3 regions of the Robertmurraya mangrovi genome follow, and region 1 is predicted to be linked to each of the others. Evidence: riboswitches for the same ligand, from Rfam matches in the RefSeq annotation. Region 1 holds a riboswitch; each other region holds the start of a gene.
What was found. Region 1 has a riboswitch for S-adenosylmethionine ahead of mtnW (2,3-diketo-5-methylthiopentyl-1-phosphate enolase). Riboswitches for the same ligand answer to the same signal wherever they lie in the genome.

Region 1 (8,126 bases):
ATCACTTTTGCAAGACATTTTTAAACCGTGCTAATACAGTTCAGGACGTCTATCATCAAAAATAGGAATCATTTTTCTTACTTCTTTTACCTTATTTAAATCAATAGAACCTGTTAAGATTTCCTCGCCTTCACCTGCTTCAGCTATAATTTCACCCCAAGGATCAATAATCATAGAATGACCAGCAAATTGATTGTTCGGGTCGGAGCCAGCTCTGTTACAAGCAATAACATAACATTGATTTTCAATGGCTCTAGCTATTAAAAGAGAGCGCCAATGGTTTAGTCGCGCAAGAGGCCATTCAGCAACAACAAATAGGGCTTCTGCTCCTTCTGTTGTATGAGCTCGTATCCATTCAGGGAAGCGGATATCATAACAAATGACACCACCGTAAATTTGACCATCTAAAGAGAATAGTCCCTTTTCCTGACCAGCAGACAAATATAAATGCTCATCCATTAATTTGAATAAGTGTAGTTTACTATATTGGTGAACCAATTCGCCGTGTTTACTTACAATAAGGAGTGTATTTAAGGTTCCATCTGATGTTTTGTTCGCAACAGATCCACCAACTAAATGTACTTGATGCTTTTGAGCTATGTTCTTTAAGAATGAAATACTTTTCTCAGCTTGTTCATCTGCTATTTCATCTAATCTAGTTAAGTCGTACCCAGTAGTCCATAGTTCAGGAAGGACAATGATATTTGGTTGTTCTAGCATTGCTTTTTCAATTAGAGAGCTAGCTTTCTTGTAATTTTCTTCTTGTAAGCCAAAAGCAATATCCATTTGTATACATGAGACTTTAATAGTCAATATGGTCACCTCATTTTGAGATTTGGTTAGTAGAGAAATGATTTTGTTATAAAAAAACACTTTACAAGTCGTCTAATACGATATATCATTTGTGACTAGTTTTTCAATAAAAATTTTTCTGAATTACTTTAATATTATAAAGTTAAATACAAATACTCTTATTCTAATAAAAGCAGGTGTGTATATGAAAGTTTATCCTCAGTCTAGTTTATTAAAAAGTTTACCAAAGCAATTCTTTGCTAGTCTTGTTGGAAAGGTAAATAAATATATTCAGGATGGTCATGATGTCATTAATTTAGGGCAAGGAAATCCAGATCAGCCTACGCCAGAACATATTGTAAAAAGACTACAGAGCGCTGCAGCTAACCCTATCAATCATAAATATTCACCGTTTCAAGGATTTCAATCGTTAAAAGAAGCAGCTGCTCAATTTTATTTAAGAGAGTACGGTGTGGAAATTGATCCTAATAAAGAAGTGGCTATTTTATTCGGTGGAAAAGCTGGGTTAGTTGAAATTCCACAATGTTTATTAGAACCAGGTGATTCATTACTTGTTCCAGATCCTGGGTATCCAGACTATTGGTCAGGAGTGGCGTTAGCAAAAGCGGAAATGATAACAATGCCATTGAAAGAAGAGAATCAATTTTTGCCTGATTACTCTGAGTTAAGTCAAGAGGATTTAGATAAGGCAAAGCTTATGTTTTTAAATTATCCTAATAATCCAACTGGGGCTGTGGCTACGGAAGCTTTTTTTGAAGAAACGGTCGAGCTTGCAAAAAAACATGATATTTGTGTGGTACACGATTTTGCTTATGGAGCTATTGGTTTTGATGGCCAAAAGCCGATTAGTTTTTTACAAACAAAAGGTGCTAAAGAGATCGGAATTGAAATATATACATTATCAAAGACATACAATATGGCTGGTTGGCGTGTTGGTTTCGCAGTTGGAAATGAAAGTGTCATTGCAGCTATAAATTTACTTCAAGATCATTTATATGTTAGTTTATTTGGTGCAGTACAAGAAGCGGCTGTCGAAGCTTTAACGGCACCACAAGACTGTGTAGAACAATTGAACGACCTTTACGAAAGCCGACGTAATGTTCTTATAGAGGGGCTTCAGTCTATCGGCTGGAATGTGACTGCTCCAAAAGGATCTTTTTTTGCATGGCTAAAGGTACCAGAAGGCAATACATCAGAACAATTTGCTGATTATTTACTAGAAAAAGCGCATATTGCTGTTGCTCCTGGTATCGGCTTTGGAACTTGGGGAGAAGGCTATGTACGAGTAGGGTTACTGACTACGGAAGAAAGAATGCATGAAGCGGTTGCGAGAATAAAATCTTTAAATATTTTTTAATTTTCTCATTGACAAATAGTCAAAAAGCTGACATAATCCTAATTAATTTGATTCGTACAAAACAAATGAATATTTAAATAATTCGTTTTCTTATCAAGAGCAGGCGGAGGGACTAGCCCTATGAAGCCCGGCAACCGACTTATTTTTTTTCGAAAAAATAAGCACGGTGCTAATTCTTGCAGCGAAAAGCTGATAGATGAGGAGATGTTAGTTGTATTTACTAACCTCTTCTGTCTGAAGAGGTTTTTTGTTTTTATGAACTAATCTTATAAATGACTAGGAGAAGGCTGGAATACTAGTAGGATTCTGCAGCTGGACTTCTCTCGATTAAATAAGTAGCACGTTAAAGTAGAAATGAAAGGAAGACCAACCATGAGTGAAATTATCGCCACATACTTAATACACGATTCTAAACACAACCCAGAAAAAAAAGCGGAGGAAATTGCACTAGGATTGACGGTTGGATCGTGGACCCATTTACCAGAGTTAGAACAAAATCAACTTCGAAAACATAAGGGACGTGTCGTTTCAATTGAGGGCCTCCCAGAAGAAACGGGGACAAAGGATACAGTAGCGTTAATAAAAATCGCATACCCAACGGTTAACTTCTCTGCTGATTTACCAGCAATCCTTACAACTGTTTTTGGAAAATTATCATTGGATGGAAAAGTTAAACTACTAGACTTAGAATTTTCAGAAGAGTTAAAAACACATTTCCCAGGACCTAGGTTTGGTATCCAAGGCATACGTGAAAAAGTTGGTGTTTTTGATCGACCATTGTTAATGAGTATTTTTAAAGGGGTTATTGGTCGTGACATTCCTTACCTTGTAAATCAACTTAGAGAACAGGCTCTAGGTGGAGTAGACTTAGTAAAAGACGATGAGATTCTTTTTGAAAATGAGTTAGCGTCATTCGAAAAACGCATTACAGAAGGCAAGAAAGTGTTAGAGCAAGTTTATGAAACAACTGGCCATCGCACGCTGTATGCCGTGAACTTAACTGGAAGAACATTTGAACTGAAAGAAAAAGCGAAACGTGCTTCAGAACTCGGAGCTGACCTGTTATTATTTAATGTCTTTGCCTATGGAATAGATGTTTTACAGGAACTAGTGGAAGACAACGAGATTGCTCTACCGTTTATGGCTCACCCAGCCGTGAGTGGGGCACTTACATCATCAAAATATTATGGAATCTCACATTCATTGTTGCTAGGAAAACTACTTAGATACGCTGGAGCTGACTTATCATTGTTCCCATCACCTTACGGGTCGGTTGCGTTAGAAAAAGAAGCAGCACTTTCAATCGGAGCTGCACTAACTTCTGAAGATCAGTTTAAAACTAGTTTCCCAGTTCCATCTGCGGGTATTCATCCTGGCCTTGTCCCTTTACTCGTTCGTGATTTTGGAGTGGAAAGTGTGATTAATGCAGGTGGGGGAGTTCATGGTCATCCTGACGGTGCTAAAGGTGGAGGAATTGCTTTCAGACAGGCGATTGATGTTGCCTTGCAAGGTAAAAGATTACAAAATCAAGCATCCCAATTACCTGAACTGAAAAAAGCGATTGATTTATGGGGTTGTACTGAGGTGGTTGAATAATGAAAAAGCTAGCAGTGTTCTGTGATTTTGACGGTACGATTACAGAAAAAGACAATATAATTGCAATCATGAAACAATTTGCCCCACCTGAATGGGAGACATTAAAAGACGATATTTTATCCGAACGAATCTCCATAAGAGAGGGAGTCGGAAAAATGTTTGCACTATTACCTAGCAGTATGAAAGAGGAAATCAATACTTTCGCAAATGAACAGGCAAAAATTAGAGCTGGTTTCAAGGAATTTGTTGATTTCCTTAAAGAAGAAGAAATTCCACTATATATCGTCAGTGGAGGAATTGATTTCTTTGTTCATTCCATATTGGAACCTTTTGGACCTTTTGAAGATTTATACTGTAACGGATCTGATTTTACAGGTGAATATATAAAGATTATGTGGCCGAATAGCTGTGACGAAGAATGTACGAATGACTGTGGATGTTGTAAGCCTTCTGTTATTAGAAAACTTGAAGGAGACCAACTATTTAAAATTGTTATTGGTGACTCGATTACAGATGTAGAAGCAGCCAAACAAGCCGATTTTGTATTAGCAAGAGATTTATTACTGACTAAGTGTAATGAACTGGAGTTAAACCATAGTCCATTTACAACCTTTTATGACTGTATAAATGAGATAAAAAAACTGACTGGGGTGAGAGTATGAGTCTACTAGAAAAACGCTGGAATGAACTAGCTGATGTTAAAGACGAATTAGCAGAACGTGATTGGTTCATGGGGACAAGTGGGAATTTGGCTATTAAGGTTAGCGATAATCCACTACAATTCCTTGTAACAGCAAGTGGAAAAGATAAACGTAAACGGACAGATGAGGATTTTCTATTAGTTGATGAGTTTGGTCGTCCTGTAGGCGATACTCATCTTAAACCATCAGCTGAAACATTACTTCATGTTGAGATTTATCGTAGAACAAATGCTGGTTGTAGCCTTCATGTCCACACGATTGACAATAACATTGTATCTGAGATTTATGGAGATCAAGGTGAAGTAAAGTTTAAAGGGCAAGAGTTAATTAAAGCATTTAATAAATGGGATGAAGATGCTGTTTTAAAGATTCCTATTATTCATAACTATGCACATATTCCAACATTAGCTAAAGCATTTTCTGAACATATTTCAGAGGATTCAGGCGCTGTACTGATTAGAAATCATGGAATTACCGTTTGGGGAAAAGATGCATTTGAAGCAAAGAAAGTTCTTGAGGCATCAGAGTTTTTATTCCGTTATCAATTAAGATTACTTGAACATAAACCATATCAACTATTTAAAGTCGTATAAAAAAGGAGAACGGTAAAATGGCACATATCGTATTTCAAAATACAAAAGAAGAAATTAGAGGATTTGAAGAAGTATTAGCTTTCTTAGAAAAAAATGAGGTTATTTATGAAAAATGGGATATTGCAAAACTTCCAACACATTTAGAGGAAAAATTTCTTTTAACAGATGGGGAAAAAGCAGAGATTTTAGAGGTTTTTGCAGGTGAAATTAAGGATATCTCTGAAAGAAGAGGTTACCAAGCACAGGATGTAATCTCCTTATCAGAAAATACACCAAACCTTGACCAGCTTCTAGCAAACTTTCAAAAAGAACATCACCATACGGATGATGAAGTTCGTTTCATCGTAAGTGGTCATGGAGTGTTTATCATCCAAGGCAAAGACGGGGAATTTTTTGAAGTATTTTTAGATCCAGGTGACTTAATTTCTGTTCCAGAATATGTACGTCATTACTTCACATTACAGGAAGATAGAAAAGTGGTAGCCGTTCGTATTTTCGTTACAACTGAAGGTTGGGTACCAATTTACGAAAGTGAAGAAGTGCAAGCTTAATGTATAGGTAGAGGACGTCTTAAACGATGTCCTCTATTTATATATATATAGATTTAGAGAGTTTGTACTCATGCCGAATATATTGGAGCGGATGGCACTTGACTCTTGGAAAAATAAATAGACAGCGACCTATGTAAAGGTCCCTGTCTATTCGTTATTGTGGCAATTTGCTTACCTTTTTTGAATGGAAGGTAAGTTTAGAAAACAACGTATCATTAGTAAATAAAAGGACCCCAACAATTACGATAAAAGCACCAGTCCATTGCGCTGCCCCCATCCGTTCACCTAGGAATACATAGGCTAAGCCAGCAGTAAAGATCGGATTGAAATTAAGGAACATACCTGACATCGTGCTTCCAACTTGTTTGACACCAATATTCCAAAATACCATTCCTAATACCGTAGCTCCAATTCCTGTATATAAAGAGGCAATCCAAAAACTAGAGTCTGCATCAACAATCTTAATGTCTGTCGAAATGAAGGGAAGGATCATGATGACCCCAAATACACCAGACCAAAAAGTAGATAGAAATGGTGAAACAGTATTCATTGCCATTTTTCCAAAAGTCGAATATAAACCCCAGGCAGCAACTGCGATTATCATATAAAAATCACCCATATTAAAATGGAGATTTAATAGTCGACTAAAGTCCCCATGGCTTAGAACAATGATGATTCCAATAAATGAAATGACAATAGCAAAAAGCTTTTGTGGAGAAAGTTTCTCCTTAAAGAAAATAAAACTAAAAATCGCTATTGCAATTGGATTTAAAGTCGATATTAACCCAACATTGTCTGCTGTTGTGTGTTTTAAGGCAAGGAACATAAATAAGTTAAAGATGACGATTCCAGTGGCACCCATACCTATTAAGGGTAGTAGTGCTTTTCTATTAAATTTAAAAGTTTTCTCTTTTATGAATATGATAGGAACGAGGGCAATAATGGCGATAACCCACCGAATTTCAGTAAGGACGAGTGAGCTTGCATGTCCAACCATAAACTTACCGGCAATAAAATTACCTGCCCAAAGAAAACTAGTCAGTAACAGTAATAGATAGTAGAAATACATATTTGACCTCCGTAAAGACGGAATTAGTAGAATGTTACAAAATAAAAGCTAATAGTAAAATCTTACTCCTATATTTTACTTTTGTCATGTAATTTTTTTGATAATGAGTATGGTAAAACATCTCTATTTTTGTCGAAAATAACGAACAGAAAATCTAGTTTTTTGTCGGATTTAATTTCTTTAGAAAAACTTTGTCTAATATTGCGATTCTATTTACTTTTATAGAAATTCTTGTAATAATTTTGCAGTAGTCTTTTTTTTTATTAAGGCGTTAAAGCAACAGGGTAGGGGTTAGGAGGAGTAGTAGGTGTGCCGGAATCATAATGAATTGCTTGAAGAGATCCAAGAAAAGAGAGAGAAGATGATTAATTCAGCACAGAAGAGTGGTTTTACCAGTGAGGATACTATCCGCTATAGTCAGGAACTAGATAAATTGATATTTGAGTATCAATGTACCTTTGGTAAACATAATAGAAGAGCAGAAGAAGTAAGAGAATTAAAATATATTTATAAACATATGATGTTAATTTGGCCAAAAGCACTTGTAAATGTTTAAAATTTCATATGTAATAGAGAAGGAAGGTCATTTATTGATCTTCCTTTATGTTTTTGAATTTTAATATCCATTATATAAATCTAGTTGTACTAATAAACTTTTAAAATCAAGCTTTCTATTCTTTACTCGAGGTATGAATTATGGAGAACATTATCATTATAAACAATGGAAATAAGATTCCTGCCGCAATGTTTAACATTGAGGGTGAGATGATGAATGTCTTGGTTAAACAGCCTGACATGTTTAAAACGGGAGAATCTGTAATCTGTCTAATCGAGAAAGAGAGTATGAAGGCAACCGTCATAAAAAAAAGCCAATACAATTTATACTTATTCATTCCGCTTATTGGTAAGGATACACTTAGTAATAGACGGAAAAGTGTTCGATGCCCTTTGAATCTAGACGGAGAATTATCTAATGCGTCCTCATTAAATAATAAAATTAATGTTTCACTAGTGGACATTAGTTTGCATGGACTTGCTTTAAAGTCGTTACAGGCGCTAGATATAACTACTCTTTATAGAGTTGAATTTATGCTAGAAACAAACATGGTGGAGTGTAAACTTAAAATTAAGAACGAGGTACAACTTGAGAAAGGCTTTCGATATGGATGTATTATTGATTCCATTGAAGAGGATAAGTTATTTTATATACGTAAATTTATTCTTCAAACACAGCTTAGACAAATCTAAAAGGACTAGTATATACTAGCCCTTTTACTTTTTATTTATGAAATTATATAAGATTATTTTTTTAATGAATGGCTCTCTTTTTGAACCTTCCGCCTCTTACTTCAGCAATATCTGCAACGGCTAGAAAGGCATTTGGGTCAATTTCTTCAACGATTAATTTGAATTTTGCTTCTTCTAGACGGGAGATTACGCAAAATA
Region 2 (8,126 bases), on a different contig from region 1:
TACCACTAGGCTTAATTTCTTTTACAATCGCCCCAAGCGTATCCACATGGGCTGTAAGCATCCTATGATTCTCGTTATCTGCCCCGTGAAGAGTAGCAATTAATCCGCCTTTACGGTTTCTTTTTGTCTCAACACCAAGCTCTTTTAAGTATTTTTCAACATATGTAATGACCTCGTTTGTATTCCCAGATGGGCTAGGAATAGAAACTAACTGTGTTAAAAGATGAATAGTTTCCTCTACATTAGTTTTTGTCATGATGAAGCCCCTTTCAATTATTCATATAGACATTATACATTTAAATGTTTAGAAAGTAATAGGATGATTGTTTATAAGCCTCATTTGTATAGTAGTTTTTTACATAGTTTGAAATATTGAGCGGAAAGGAACGGACAAACTATAATAGCAAACCTTTTATTGAAAAATAGTAAAAAACTTACACAAATCCCATTTATTAAGTAACTATGTTTTGTTATCATGTTTAGGAAGAATGATTCACTATATTAAAATAAATATTTTATGATGTTCACATATTGAGAAATATATATAGTTGTTTTTACATCTATTGGAGGAAACATGATTAATTCAGCATTGTTTAAAGAAGTATTTTATCAGTCTAGGTTACCTCAAGTATTCGGGCCCATTGATTTAACTACCATGGTATTTAATCACGCTTTTACTGACTTTTTAGGTTATAGTTTAGAAGAACTTCAGCATTTAAGTGTAAAAGATCTATCTCAGGAAGAAGATTTTATAAAAGACTATTATTTATTAACCCAATTAATAGAAGGTAAAATTAAAGAATACCAGTTTCAAAAACGTTTTTATCATAAAAACGGAGATATCATGATCGGTCAATTACAAGTTTCTTTAATAAAAGATGAAGAAACGGGACAGCAGTACATCCTCGGTCAGGTTTTTGATTTAACGGAGAAGATTGCTATTGAGCAAAGGAAGAATGAAAGTGAGAAAAAATACCGACTTTTAGCGGAAAATTCCTCAGACTTTATTAATTTACATGCAGTCGATGGGACATATGTATACGTTTCTCCGTCAATCAGTTCCCTTGGCTATTGCCCTGATGATTTGCTTGGGGAAGACCCTTTTCAATATATCCATGTTAACGATCTTGAAGAAGTTAAAAGATTATATGGCAAGGTTGTGAATAATGGGGAGTCTGTACTGTCAACTTATAGGTATAAAAAGAAGGATGGTTCTTATATTTGGTTAGAATCGACCATTAAGGCAGTTTCCGATGAGCAGTCTGGTGAAGTCACTCAGATCATTTCGGTTACTAGGGATATTGAACAAAGAATGAATACCTATGAGTTATTGAAAAAATCTGAGAAATTAGCTGTTGTTGGTCAGATGGCCGCTGCTGTTGCACATGAGATTCGCAATCCATTAACTCCTATTAAAGGATTTATGCAACTCTTATCAACAGGAGGAACTTTGAACCCAGCCTATTCAACCATTGTGTTAAACGAGATTGATCGGATTGATAGTATCATAACTGAATTTCTAACATTGGCCAAGCCGAATATGGAAAAACAAGAAATAATCTCCATTGATCATTTAATCAAAAGTGTCATTCAACTCTTGTTACCACAAGCGATGTTAAAAAATAAAGAGATTTATTTTTCCATACCGGATATAAATTTAACTACATTTGGAGATACAAACTCATTAAAACAAGTTTTCATTAATGTTATTCAAAATGCACTTGATGCAATTGAAGAAAAAGGAAACGTTCACATAAAAGTATATCAAGATGAACAATATGCTTGTATAGAAATTAAGGATAATGGTTGTGGAATCCCAAGTGATCGAATCCCTAATCTAGGTGAACCCTTTTATTCCACAAAGGAAAAAGGTACAGGACTAGGGTTGATGACAAGCTTTAAAATCATCGAACAACATGAAGGAAAAATTAACATCGAAAGCGAAGAGGCCAAAGGAACGACGGTATATATTTACTTGCCTATAAAGTAGCAACAATAGACTTAAGGAGCCCTAAACAGAGACAAAGAACCCAAAAATAGGTTCTTTGTCTTCTTATATATAAATTAATTAACGCCAGCCCTTATTTAATAATACTTTAATAGCAATAAAAAGAATGGCTAAAGCGAAAACAATAATGGCGATGGCCCCTAGTACAGTTAAGAAGGCAGCAATACTAGAAACAAATGCAGGTGTACCAGAAATGGTGGTAACAACAATTAACGCAAAACCTGCTAGGATGGCAGCTAAAAATAAATAAGCAGCATGATACATGACTATCCCTCCTTTACTAACCAACATATGAAGGGAAACCGGGTTTGTATAGACGAGTATCCTAGGTCAACTTGGGTGTTTTCATTATCCAACTAAAGTATGAAACTAAATAAAATTCTTTATAGAGGTGTAACCATATGGAAATGACACTTAATTTGGAAGAAATAAAATCAATACATGCTTATCGTAATCAATTAACAGAGTTATTAATGGAAGTAGTGGAAGGTGGGGCATCAGTTGGATTTTTACCACCTTTGAAGGAAAAGGATGCGGAGGAGTATTGGGATCATGTACTAAATCCAGACGTTATATTATTAGTTGCAAAAATGGACAACGAAATTGCTGGAACTATTCAACTCCATTTATGTATGAAGTTAAACGGTGATCATCGAGTGGAGATTGCAAAGTTAATGACACATCCCAAATTCAGGCGTAAAGGAATAGCTCGATTTCTGATGAATGCAGCTGAAGATCAAGCCAAACAACTGGGGCGAACATTGGTGGTTCTTGACACTAGAGAAGGAGACCCTTCCAATGATCTATATTTATCATTAGGTTACGTTAAAGCTGGTCGTATTCCAAACTTTGCAAAGTCTGCTGATGGAAGCTTCGATGCAACGATCATTTATTATAAGTCCCTTTCATGTTAATAAAATGTTAAAAAGATAGGTGAAGAAATGAATAATCTACCTGCAACGGTTCAGAAGGTTTTAGACGAACATCTTAAGCTGTTGGAAACTAAGCTCCCGAACTTTCTTGAATCTTATTACTTATTTGGCTCCATTGCGCTTGGTTCTTTTAATGAAGGACATAGTGATATTGATTTTATGATTGTTACCTACAGGGAACCTACCGAAAAGGACTTACAAACACTGAAGGAAATACATTCCGAGTTAAATAAAGGATTTCCTAGCATTCATTTAGACGGGATATATTTAACGAACAAACAGTTAGAAAATCTGGGTGATAACCAATTTCAAACCCCTTATTTTAACGAAGGTCAGTACATAGGAAATAAGCAACTTAATAAGAACCACATCGATTTTTTTCAATTGAAAAAATACGGACTTGTTATCAAGGGAAAAGAGATTAAAGCGTATTCCTTTGAAGTGGATTGGGACGTTTTATCAGCAAACATCGTTCAAAATCTAAATGAATATTGGCTTCATTGGAGGTTAAAAGCTGGGAAAAAGTTTTCTTTGAATTATCTTAGTATGCTTTTTCAATTGGAGTCTATTGAATGGGGAGTTTTAGGAGTCACACGACTTTATTATTCCTTAAGAGAAAAAGACATCACTTCAAAAATAGGTGCAGGGGAATACGCCTTGAAAGCCGTACCATCGAAGTGGCATAATATTATCCAAGAGTCCATGCGTATAAGAAAAAATGAGAAGAAATCCTATTATCTCTCTCCCTTTAAAAGAAGAAGAGAGGCACTGGACTATATGGATTTTGTCATTAGAGAAATGAATAGAGTTAATTGATAAAAAGGTGTTTCCGTATATGGAGACACCTTTGCTTTTATCGGGGATTTAATTCGAGGCTTTTCCCTTCCGTAAACCTTCTATTAAAATAAGTATAAAAATATTGAACAATAGGACCTAAGGTTAAAGTTACTATAATTGTTCCCACTCCTATTGCACCCTTAAATAAAAAAGCTAATATTAAGGCCAATCCCTCACTAATGATTCTTGAAATTCGTAAACTTAAATGAAAACGTTTCGATATAGCAATCATTAAAGTGTCCATTGGACTAGCCGGGAACTTTGCTTGAAGATAGATCGCTACTCCAATCGCCAATACGAAGATACCAATAACAAGAGTAATGGCTTGGATAAAAATCGCTTTAGGATTAAATGCATTTAATATGATTACTAACCAAAAGTCGATTAGCAGTCCAATAACAAAAATCGTACCAGCGGCTAAAATTTCAGGACGTTTCTTTAATAAGAAAGCATTTATGAACATGAGAATGATTCCGTTTATAAACACAAAGGTTCCAACTGATAAATGAAAGGTATTAGATTCCCCAACCGCTAATGCATCCCATGATGATGCTCCTAAACCTGCCTTAATGATAAGAGCCACACCAAGAGTTAAAATGAGTAATCCAATAGTGAAATACGCTATCCTTATTTTCATACTTTCTCCTCTATTCTTATTGTATGGATATCTTTATCTTCCCCCTTAAGATCTATTCCATCCCTTTATTCAAGGAGTGATTCTATTGAACAAAAGAAATACATAGAATATTGTGAAAAGGGAAATAAAATAATTGACTTTAAACCAACTTATATAGTAGGATTACTATGAAATAACTAAATATGATTCTTATCAAGAGTGGCAGAGGGACTGGCCCTGTGAAGCCCAGCAACCATTGGATTTTTATTCAAAGGTGCTAATTCCAGCAGAATATTAATTCTGACAGATGAGAAAGAGTACGCAAACTTCTTCTTGTCGGAGAGGTTATTTTTTTTGCTCTGGAATCATGATTGAATCATCAAAGATATTTACATAGTTAGGGGAGAAGAGAGATGAAATACGGTTTTTGGTTACCGATTTTCGGAGGATGGTTGAGAAATGTTGAGAATGAGAGTATGCCTCCAACTTTTGAATATGCAAAAAAAGTTATTCAATCGGCAGAAAAATGGGGATATGATACCACTTTAATTGCTGAACTATATTTGAATGATATAAAAGGTCCAGAGCATGATTCTTTAGAAGCTTGGTCTACAGCAGCTGCACTAGCAGCGGTTACAGAAAAGATTGAAATCATGACAGCGGTTCGACCTGGATTTCATAACCCGGCTGTAACAGCAAAAATGGCAGCCAATATTGATCAAATCAGTAATGGACGCTTCACTCTTAACGTTGTTTCAGCATGGTGGGAAGAAGAAGCTCGTCAATATGGTGGGATTTTTACAGAGCATGATGAAAGATATGACCGTACTGAGGAATTTATTGATGTTTTAAAAGGCTTATGGACAGAAGATGTCTTTAATTATGAAGGTAAATATTATTCGATTAAAAATGCTCATTTAGCACCTAAGCCTGTACAGCGTCCAAATCCCATTCTTTATGCTGGTGGAGAGAGTCCGCGCGGAAAGCAAACAATCGTCAATACTTGTGATGCATACGTGATGCATGGCGGTACCGTTGAAGAAATTCAAGAAAAAGTAAATGGTATGAAAGATCTGCGTGAACAAGCGGAAAGAACTCCTCTTAGCTCTTTCGGAATGGCGGCATACATTATTTGTCGCGATACAGAAGAAGAAGCCCAAGCTGAGTTAACTCGGATTACAGATGTAAAAGAGTCTAGTGCTTACGCAGGATACAAGGATTTTGTCGGTAAATCACAGTTAGAACAACAAGTAAAACTATATGATTATTCCGTTTCAAATCGTGGGTTAAGACCGAATTTAGTTGGAACACCAGAACAAATTGCAGACCGTATTCTTTCCTATGAAGAAGCTGGCCTTGATTTGCTACTGCTTCAATTCTCTCCTCAGCTAGAAGAAATGGAGCGCTTTGCAAAGGATGTCATGCCTTTAGTTGAAGCAAAAAGAAAGCAAAAACAGACGAACTAAACCATTATATAAATAGATGAAAAAGGGGTATTCAAATGAGTGAAAAAATCTATATTATTCATGAAAATAACGAATGGACAGACCATTTAACAAACCGATTAAAAGAACTTGAGCTTCCATATGAAGAATGGTTCTTACATGAAGGAATTGTCGATTTAACAACCGCACCACCAGAAGGTGTCTTTTATAGCCGTATGAGTGCTTCTTCTCATACTCGTGACCATCGTTTTGCCCCTGAACTAACAGAATCTGTTCTGGCTTGGCTTGAAAGACATGGACGTAAAGTATTTAACGGTAGCCGTGCTTTAAGACTAGAAGTGAGTAAGGTTAATCAGTACATGGCATTAAATCTAGCAGGTGTATTGACTCCGAAGACGATTGCAGCTGTTGGAAAAGACCAAATTATCGTGGCAGCAGAAACGCTTAACACAAAATCGTTTATCACGAAGCATAATCGTGCCGGAAAAGGACTCGGAGTACAATTATTCCATTCTATTGATAGTTTAAAAGAATATGTTTATGGATCTACATTTGAGCTTCCTGTTGATGGTATCACCCTTGTTCAAGAGTATATTCAATCTCCAGAATCGTATATTACAAGATGTGAATTTGTTGGAGGAAAGTTTGTCTATGCGGTTCAAGTGGATACTTCTGAAGGCTTTGAGCTATGTCCTGCAGATGCTTGCCAAATTGGGGACCTTTTCTGTCCAGTTGGTGAAGAAACGGAAGAAAAACCTAAATTCCGTATTATTGAGGATTTTAACGACCCAATAATCGAAAAATATGAGCAATTTTTAAAAGAAAATCAAATCGCTGTTGCAGGAATCGAGTTCATTCGTAATGCAAACGGTGAAATCTATACGTATGATGTGAATACAAATACGAACTATAACTCAGATGCGGAGAGAGTGTTCGGGAAGTATGGAATGTTAGAGGTAGCTAAGTTTTTAGGTGAACAACTAAAAACTAATTATATTAAAGCTTAGTACTGCAAAGTCCCATCTCCATTTCCTTTCATTGCATGATTTATAACCTTAAGGGTAAAATGAACTCATAACTTCTATCTTGGTCATAAGGGTAGATTATTATAGAAAAGAGGGATGAAGATGGGAGAATGTAAACTAGATCATTCAATGGAAGACGTTAGGCAAAAATATGAGTCACAAGCGGAATTTTTACCATCTGATATGAAATCATTATTTGAGCATTTTTTCTCAAAAGAGCACACCCAGGACATATTAAATGATGTGTTTCATTTGTTAAAGAAATACGATTTGTCCTCTCAAGAGGAAAGAGAGCATCGAGACCGTAGACTATATATGGTATTAAAAAATGTGTAAATTTAGCGGGGGCTGTCCAAATAGTCAGTAATATGACTTTTTGAACAGCCCCTTGTTTTTTTATTTAAAATAATAATTTCTTTCATTTGTCATAAAAACTTTGTAAATTTTTATAATATTCAGAAAGGATTATGAAACTTTTTGTCGTATTAATGATATAAGACAGTAAATTAAGGAATGATTACATGCTTGTTGAAAAACTACTATTACACGTATTAATTACCGTTGCTCCTATCCTATTATATAATTTCTTTATTGAAAATAAAAATATAAAAATTAAGTCAGCTATCTGTGGTTTACTACAAGGTATTGCTGCTTCTCTTTGTATGATTTTTCCAGTAGATGTCTTTGGGCTATCTTGGGATTTGAGGTATATACCTTTAGTTATGGCCTTTTTATATAGTGGTCCTGTTGCAGGTGGAATAGTGTTTGCTTCCATTGTTATTACTAGAACATTTATAGGAGGGGAGACCCTTCCTTTGGGCTATATCAGCGCCGTTGTAGCAGTGATTGTACCTCTTTACTATTCAAAGAGATTTTTGGGGTTTAACGTCGAAAATAGAGTGAGATTAGCCGTTTTGATCGGTCTTTGGCCAGGTTTAGTTCAATTAGGAATTTTATGTACGTGGGTTTATTTTGTAGGAACAGCAATGAACCGTGGTTTAGAAATGTTATTCTACATTGTCATTTTTGGATTTATCAATCTAGCTTGTATTGGTTTAGTGGCAAAGCTTAGTGAAATGACTATTGAGAGACAAATGTTGAAAGAGGAAGTTCGTCGAGCTGAAAAATTTAATACTTTGGGTGAGCTAGCAGCATCGATTGCGCATGAAGTAAGGAATCCGCTGACAGTCGTTAAAGGATTCCTGCAACTCATGCATCAAAAGGAGCAAGGACAAAATCGGGATTATTTAACTTTAGTATTGA
Region 3 (8,126 bases), on a different contig from region 1:
CTCTGCAGTTTAGAATTTTCATATCGAGATATTTGTTAGTATTTATCCCACTGTTTTTTACTTTCAAAATCACATCATTTAAAAACTTTTATTCAAATTTCCGCCTTCATACTTGTTGCTAAAAAAATGGATAGATCTAAACTTCTCTAATGACACACCCTTATAGAGTTAAAGCTTCTATTTTTTTTTTCCTAAGTAGTAATTTCTTCGTTAATCTTCTCTATTACTACACCAACACCTTATTCTTTACTCTGTATTAATATCTGGTAGCTTAAGATCTTAGTTAATTAGATTAATTTTACTATGAAGAAACTAAACACTTATTAAACAAAACCATTTTCCTAGGTCAAAAATAATGTTATTTATATAGAACATAATCGTTTTTTATAAATAACAAAAAAGTAAGGAATTGGGAGATATTTTAAGAAATAGAGAACAAATAGTTCGTTATATGGTAAAAATGAACAAATTTAAAGATTTTCAGTATAAGGAAAATGACATATACTCAAGTTGCGGGTTCAATATAAAGAACGAAACGAACGCTAGAAAGAAGAAGTTTGAACATCAGCATCAAATACATAGTAAAGATCCTTTATTAACTTAAATTTTTTAAGAGTTGAATACTATGTCATATTACATTGCTTGTTCTTAATAACTTACATTTCTAGCTTCGGGATAATTCTTGTCACATTGTCCCTGAAAGTAACACTGCCATTATTCTTACTTATTAATGATGAAAACAAAAAAATTATTAAGGGAGAGAACAAAATGAAAAAAATTCAAATCAAATCAGTTAAAGGTAAAATTGTAGCAGGAGTGGTAGCAGCAAGTGTATTAAGTACTTCGGCTTTCGCGTTCGCTGATACGAACGCAGGAAAACAATTTACTGCTTGGGGTCAGCTGCAAATTGATGCTGCTAAAGCAGCTGTTCAATCTGCAATTGATGGATCACGTACTACAGCTCAGACTAAAGTTGAAAACGATGCAAAAGCTGGTCGTGATGCAGCTGAAGGACAGATTAATTCAGCTGGTGCGGGTGAAAAAGCTGATACTAAAACTAAAATTGAAGGTAAGTTAGCTGAGCACGTTGCTTCATTAACCGCTGCTTTACAAACTTTCATGGATAACATTGGAGCTGATTTTGATGCAGTAGTTGCAGAAGAAAATACTGAAACAACTACTAATCTTAATAACCAATACAACACATTAGAAGCAAATATCACATCCGTGCTTACTGCAGCTAAGAATACTAATGTTAATGATGTAACAGAACAATCTCTATTAGTTAAAGGTAAAGCAACTTCTGACTTAATTAAAAAGATTAATGAAGTTAAGAGTGCTTTACAAGCAGAGATTGATCGACAAAAAAAGGATGCAGATTCTGAAGTAAGCGATCACCTGGCTTCTGAAGTGGCCCGTATCAACAACGCGATAACTGGTTTAATTTCTGGACTTGAAACAGAAGCTAAGACAGCTATTGCCGCTGCTGGTCAAAAAGTTGAGGATAGTGCTATTGCTAATTTTGAAAGAGTAATTAATAGAATTGGTGTTGAGACTCCAGTAGTCGTAGATCCACAAAGATTAGACTGGGTTGTAACTAAAAAATTCGGTGGCGCTTTTGATGGGAAAATTAAATTCAAGGTCACAAATACTAACGAATTTGATGTAGTGTTTAGATATCAGTTTAGAGACCTAAAAGGCGCTCAAGGAGGAGTAACTGAAACTCCATTTGCAGAAAGCAGTGTTAAACCAGGAGTGGAAGAACTAGAATTTAACAACATCCCTGTTCCTGTATTAGGTGCTGGCACTCTGTATATTGAGTACATGGATGAGAATGGTGACTTCCAATATGCTGCAGAATTAGGTTTATGGTAAAAAATATTTAGGCAGAGGATATTCTTCTCCTCTGCCTTTTTTAGAACAAACAAATGTTGTTCTGATTTTCATAGAATAAGAATACTATATCTCTGTATGTCATTCGGGCTATATAATTAAAAAATCTTCATTCCTCTTCTACTCTCTCCCCTGTTTTAGCATAGCCTTATCAAAATAACAATAAGGAGGCACCCAGATGAGGCTTTCAAGAGTTAATAAGTACAGAAAAAAAAGAAGAAAAAAAAATTATTCAATCATTTCAAAAATTAAAAGACAGTCTAAAAACCCAATGAAGAAATTAATAATTAGTTCTACTCTTATAGGTACAGCTCTATGTTCTACATCTGTAGCCTATGCACAGATAGGAATTTCTGATCACATAAGAAATTGGTATATAGAGCGCCTTTCTGAAGTAGAGGAGTTTTTAACCACTTCAATTAAAACAGATGCTACCAATCAAAAGGCAAACTTATTACGCCAAGTTCGTGAACAAACTGAATTATCTGTAAAAGAACTTCAGGAGTATGCAGCAGATAAGAGAGCCTCAATAAGTACCAATATCGAACGAAAAGCTCAAGAAACTGCTACTATTATTGATTCTCAAAATCAGGAAGATATGCAGAAGGCTAAAGAGAACATTGATGAGCAAGTAAATAAAGAAATGGAAGATGCCGCAAAGGATCAAGCAGAAAATCAAAAAGAAAATCCTCCTGAAGAAGACAAGAAACAAGAAGAACAAGAATCAGGTAAGGAAACTGAACAATCAGAACCCACAGGAGATTCTAAAGTTGAAACAGAGCCTTCGGAATCCACAAAAGATTCTAAAAAAGAGGAATCTCCAAAAGAAGATACTACTGAAGAAAATTCTAGTGATAATAATGAGTAATGGAGTTGAAACGCATGGAAAATACTGCAATAAACGAAACCAACATCGAAGTTAAGGATACTACTAAAAAAAGTTCCATTATGGAGTGGGTTAAATTTATTCTAATGCTAGCATTAGTAGTTATTGTAATCCGTAATAGTATAGGCTTTACAAAAATAAGTGGATTGTCTATGTTTCCAACGTTTCAGGATGGGGACTTCATATTAGAAGAGAAAATTAGCAAATACTTTTCATCTCCTGAAACAGGTGATGTTGTCATTATTAATAAACCTGAACAAGGTTATAAAATTATAAAAAGGGTTATTGCTTTAGGTGGAGATACAGTAATGATTAAAGATGGTACTGTATTTGTAAATGATCAACCCCTTCCAGAAATTATGACATCAGGACAATCATCAGATATGGAGGCTACCAAGGTTCCAGCTGATCATATTTTTGTTATTGGAGATAACAGAACTCCTGGAGAGAGCATTGATAGTAGAGATCCAAGTGTGGGACCTATCCCCCACTCAGACATAGATGGTTACGTACTTTTTTCCCTAATTCCTTTTAAGTCAATTCCAAAGCCTATTGAAATTGAATAGATGAACTGAGGGACATTATATGAAACTCATTAAAAGACTGATAAAGAAGCCTTTAACATGGATATTAATAGTATTTATTTGTAGTATTAGTACAGTGTATGCCTCTACTGATACTTATCACCAAACACTCGCTTGGGCAGAAAATCAAAAAAAGATAGCACAGTATCATCTGAAAACCAATCTATATGAAACTGTTAACAACCAAATAGCAAAATTGACTTATAATACTGAAGAATCTTTACAGTTATCAGAAAAACAACTAGAGGATTTTAGTAAATTGGAGTCCCTAGGAACGAGTGACTCAATCACAAATGCACTTAAAAAACATGAAAATGAACTTGAACAAACTGCTCAATCTATTGTAAATAATACTAGCCTAGACTTTGATAATATTGTTAGTAGGGTGAATCATACAGGAAATGAAATTACAAATAGCGTAGAATATGATTATCTAGATGAATTAAGTAAATTGTCTTCAAATCAATTACCTGAACATAAGATACATTCCTCTCAATCTAACGAACAATTAGATAATGAAATACAACTTACACTAGCCACTATCCATCAACTCGAGATGATGTTAGAATCTGAGTCAGATCCTGCTATAAAAGAATTTATACTAAAAAAAATAGATTTATTAAATCAATTAATCATCATACTCACTGATGATGATATATAATAGACCTCTAAATGCGATATTGGTTTACATATTCAAGTATAGAAACAGATTCTATACTTGAATATGTAGTAAAAAATATCAGTTATAAAAAATCTTCTACAACTCAAACAGGTAACAATATTAATTCCAAATCTACTGCTTAGTTATGTTGTTTTTTTCTTTTTTGATTCTTCCCAGCCCCTGATGCTAACTTTATTTGAACCCTCCCATTCTTCTACATGATGAGACCACGAGTAACACCAAACTCAGTTTTATATACTATACTAACAAAAAGAGGATCACATAGATTGACCTTCCTCTTATTTCTCATGTTTTCCTTTTCCACATTAGTCAACGGGACAAGAAAGTGAAGTCACCTCCAAAAGCCTAGGTACTCACTCTACCTTATTAGATGCAATCCAGACTTCTCCCCTACCCCCATATCTCCCGAGAAAGCTCCACAATATACCTTAACTTATCCCATTGCTGCTCCTCAGTTAATATATTCCCATGATGAGTAGAAGCAAACCCACATTGTGGACTAATACATAATTGCTCTATCGGCACATATTTCGTTGCTTCCTCCACACGTGCTTTAATGTTTTCCTTGTCTTCTAGCTCTCCATGTTTTGATGTAAATAGTCCAAGGACCACTTGTGGACCTCCATTTGGAATGTGTTGTAACGGTTCGAAGTCGCCAGAACGGTCATCATCATATTCTAGGAAAAATCGATTTACTTTTTCTTTTGCAAATAAGGTTGGCGCAATTTTGGCATAACTACCTTCAAACGCCCACTTTGAACGATAGTTTCCTCGGCAAAGGTGGGTAGTTACGAGTAAATCTTCTGGTTTATCTTCTAAAATGCTATTCACCACATGTAGTGCTAAATCAATCAACTCTTCGCGGTCTAAACCACTATCATTAAAAGGAATTTCTGGAGCATTAAGACCTGCAATATAAACATCATCTAGCTGCAAGTAGCGACAACCCGCATCATAAAAGGCTTTAATCGCATCACAATAGGTTTGAATCACATCGTTTGTATAATCCTGTAGATTTGGATAGATTTCCAGATTTCGAATACCCGCGTTAAAAAGTTGGTTTGGACTTGGAATCGTTTGTTTGGCAACGGCACGATCACCAACAATTTCTTTAAACAAGGTAAAATCCTTTACATGTGGATGATTCGGATTAAATGAAATTTTACCCGTTACACGTATATCGTATCTTTCCGTTTCCTCCCCTTTAAATTGAAAACCGTGATCTGGAACGTAACCCTCTACTCCGTTTAAATGCTCTAAGAAATCTGTATGCCAGAATCTGCGACGAAACTCCCCATCTGTTACAGCTTGTAGTCCTACTTCAATTTGTTTATCAACAATTTTTCTAATTTCTTCTGTTTCAATGTCATGTAACACTTGAGCTGTGATCTTACCTTCTTGAAATTCTTTTCTAGCTGTATGGATTCTTTCAGGTCGTAATAAGCTCCCCACATGATCTGCTCTAAACGGAGTATGTACCAATGTGTTAGTCATAAATAATTCCACCCTTTTATTAGTTTTGTATTTTTCTTACCTTCTAAACGCAAAAACCCCCTCTTCTACAACATAAGAAGAGGGGTGAAAAAACAAAATGAATGTACCTGCTCTTCTTATCTTCTAGCAAAATGCTACTGGAATTGGCACAGTACTATTAAAAGTCCGCTGCCGAGGTATCAAAGGGCCAGTCCCTCCACCTCTCTAGATAAGAAAGTTTCGAATATTAAATTATTTGAATTCAATATAATATTAAAAAGTTGTTTTGTCCAGTATATTTTAACATTTTTATTTATCTTTCTTAAGAAACTACTCTTTTAGATGTTTTATTTTTTCTCTATAAGTTTTATTTTTTGCTCTATTTCCACAAGCGCTCATAATACACCATTTCCCAGTACCTGGCCTTGAATAATCAATAAAAACCCACTGACAATCTTCAGCAGAACAAACCCTTATCCGATGCCATAAAGCTTTCTTCCTAAGCTCAAAAATTAACAATATTAATCTTCCTATTCCCCTTCTTCCACCCTCTCCATGAGGAATGATTTTTTCAGAATCTAAGGAAAATTCAATTGAAAATGTAAATGCATCTATTAATTTGTTAATTTCTTCTATAAGATTATCATCCGTTTTATTGTAATCATTATTGACAATCATTTTTCGTGCTTCGTTTCTAAACTTAATAGCATGAATTAAGTCCTCATCCGTCACTAGATCTTCTTCTTGAATAAAATGATACTTTAATAACCATGAATAGAGAACCTTTGAGGATGTAAGATGTTCAACACCCTCGTCCCCTTCAAAGCGGGTCCGTTTATCATGAGTATTAAAAAAATCAGCAATAATCTCAAGATCATAATAATTTTTTTCCATAAAAACACTCCTATTGACTATATTTACCATAACCATTAATATAGTTTTAGTGGTCATCGTGACTATTAAACAATTTTTAAAGGTCACCATAGAAGATAGAATACTAGAATAAAGTACATGAACGAATACTTATAAAATGTTCCATTCTTTAATTATATCTTTATCTTACTATTTACTTAATAAAATTATTGGAGGTATGAACTTATGGATATAAGACCATTTTATTTGAATATCAATGAGGAAGAAATTTTGAAATTGAAGAATCGATTAGACTTTACAAGATGGCCTGATGAAGTTCCTGGATCTAATTGGGAATACGGTATCCCTTTAGATTTTATGAAGGATATAACAGACTATTGGAAAAATGAGTTTGATTGGAAAAGAGTGCAGAATAAAATAAATTCATTTTCAAATTTTCAAGTAAGAATAGATGATGTAGATATCCACTTTATTCACGAGCGTGGAAATGGATCTAACTCTCTACCTATCATTATTCCTCATGGTTATCCAGGGTCTTTTTATGAACTGCTAAACCTTATTCCCTATCTGACAAACCCGGAGAAATATGGTGGAGATCCTGAAGATTCTTTCGATGTCATTATTCCGTCTATTCCTGGTCATGGGTTTTCAGGTACTCCATTAAAATCAGGCTTTGAGGATCGACAAGTTTCTCATCTATTGGTGAAATTAATGGTGGATAAGCTAGGATACGAGAAGTTTGCAGCCCATGGGTATGATCTTGGAGCCAGTATTTTAGGATTATTATGCTTAGACCATCCAGAAAAAGTAATTGGTTATCACACTACTACACCTGGAAACCCTAGTCCGTTTGTTCCTGGAAATGCTTTATTAACAGAATCAGAAGAAAATTACCTTAAGCTTTCTAGAGAATGGTATAACGAAGAAGGTGCCTACGCTCATATGCTTGGTACAAAGCCACAAACGATCGGTTACTCACTCACAGACTCTCCGATAGGTCTTGCAGCATTTATTTTAGAAAAATGGTACTTATGGACAAATCCACAAAACGGGAATTTATATAAGCATTTCAATAAGGAAGAGCTACTTGCAAACGTTACCATTTATTGGCTAACCCAAACTATTAATTCAGCAAATAGATTATATTTCGAAGGTAAACATACGAAATGGCCAGGACCGGAAGATATTACTACCGTCCCCATTGGAGTATCTTTAACAGCCACTCAACCAAATGAACGACCTCCAAAGGCATATGTTGCAAGAATGTTCCCGAATATTCTAAGTTGGGAAGAGTTAGGCAAAGGCGGACACTTTGTTGCCACCGAGGATCCTAGGTTAGTTGCTGAACGAATACGTTCTTTTTTTAAAAAACTGAGGTAAAAGTGCAGAGTTATAGAATAGTAAACTCTGATATCCCCTCACTTTTTATTGTAATTATGGTAATTAATAATAAAGATATTGGGATCTATTTTTACAATTCCTTCGACTACTATAACCCTTTTTGAAGTTTGCTAGTCAATTAAAAAGTAAAAAGTGTAGATATGAACTCCTCCTGTTTTGAATATGATTTAGAAAGAATGGTTTTCGTAATTCTTATTAGACTGAAAAAACAGGAGGTAACCCATGACTACAAACAACGGAACGTATATCGAAGTAGAACCAGGAATTGAATTGTATGTTCAAGATGTTGGAACAGGAGACCCTGTTGTATTTATTCCGGGGTTTACTTTTACGA

Region 2: another riboswitch for S-adenosylmethionine. It lies ahead of SM124_RS14740 (LLM class flavin-dependent oxidoreductase); the one in region 1 lies ahead of mtnW (2,3-diketo-5-methylthiopentyl-1-phosphate enolase).
Region 3: another riboswitch for S-adenosylmethionine. It lies ahead of SM124_RS16540 (5-methyltetrahydropteroyltriglutamate--homocysteine S-methyltransferase); the one in region 1 lies ahead of mtnW (2,3-diketo-5-methylthiopentyl-1-phosphate enolase).

The regions. Positions count from the first base shown of each region.
Region 1 is NZ_JAXOFX010000001.1:418,222-426,347, forward strand. Features, by position in the region: gene SM124_RS02105 (carbon-nitrogen family hydrolase) at 31-813, opposite strand; gene SM124_RS02110 (pyridoxal phosphate-dependent aminotransferase) at 998-2,170, shown strand; SAM riboswitch class I at 2,258-2,373, shown strand; gene mtnW (2,3-diketo-5-methylthiopentyl-1-phosphate enolase) at 2,543-3,766, shown strand; gene SM124_RS02120 (2-hydroxy-3-keto-5-methylthiopentenyl-1-phosphate phosphatase) at 3,766-4,428, shown strand; gene SM124_RS02125 (methylthioribulose 1-phosphate dehydratase) at 4,425-5,060, shown strand; gene mtnD (acireductone dioxygenase) at 5,078-5,611, shown strand; gene SM124_RS02135 (DMT family transporter) at 5,766-6,680, opposite strand; gene SM124_RS02140 (Spo0E family sporulation regulatory protein-aspartic acid phosphatase) at 6,988-7,236, shown strand; gene SM124_RS02145 (PilZ domain-containing protein) at 7,377-7,928, shown strand; gene SM124_RS02150 (YitT family protein) at 7,990-8,126, opposite strand, start outside.
Region 2 is NZ_JAXOFX010000010.1:2,588-10,713, reverse strand. Features, by position in the region: gene SM124_RS14770 (M42 family metallopeptidase) at 1-256, opposite strand, end outside; gene SM124_RS14765 (PAS domain S-box protein) at 575-1,990, shown strand; gene SM124_RS14760 (hypothetical protein) at 2,069-2,272, opposite strand; gene SM124_RS14755 (GNAT family N-acetyltransferase) at 2,410-2,922, shown strand; gene SM124_RS14750 (nucleotidyltransferase domain-containing protein) at 2,950-3,756, shown strand; gene SM124_RS14745 (YczE/YyaS/YitT family protein) at 3,794-4,414, opposite strand; SAM riboswitch class I at 4,601-4,707, shown strand; gene SM124_RS14740 (LLM class flavin-dependent oxidoreductase) at 4,807-5,859, shown strand; gene SM124_RS14735 (ATP-grasp domain-containing protein) at 5,895-6,845, shown strand; gene SM124_RS14730 (hypothetical protein) at 6,966-7,199, shown strand; gene SM124_RS14725 (ATP-binding protein) at 7,385-8,126, shown strand, end outside.
Region 3 is NZ_JAXOFX010000012.1:78,146-86,271, forward strand. Features, by position in the region: gene SM124_RS16520 (hypothetical protein) at 769-1,875, shown strand; gene SM124_RS16525 (hypothetical protein) at 2,072-2,761, shown strand; gene lepB (signal peptidase I) at 2,776-3,345, shown strand; gene SM124_RS16535 (hypothetical protein) at 3,365-4,024, shown strand; gene SM124_RS16540 (5-methyltetrahydropteroyltriglutamate--homocysteine S-methyltransferase) at 4,436-5,539, opposite strand; SAM riboswitch class I at 5,653-5,754, opposite strand; gene SM124_RS16545 (CGNR zinc finger domain-containing protein) at 5,849-6,412, opposite strand; gene SM124_RS16550 (epoxide hydrolase family protein) at 6,617-7,771, shown strand; gene SM124_RS16555 (alpha/beta fold hydrolase) at 8,015-8,126, shown strand, end outside.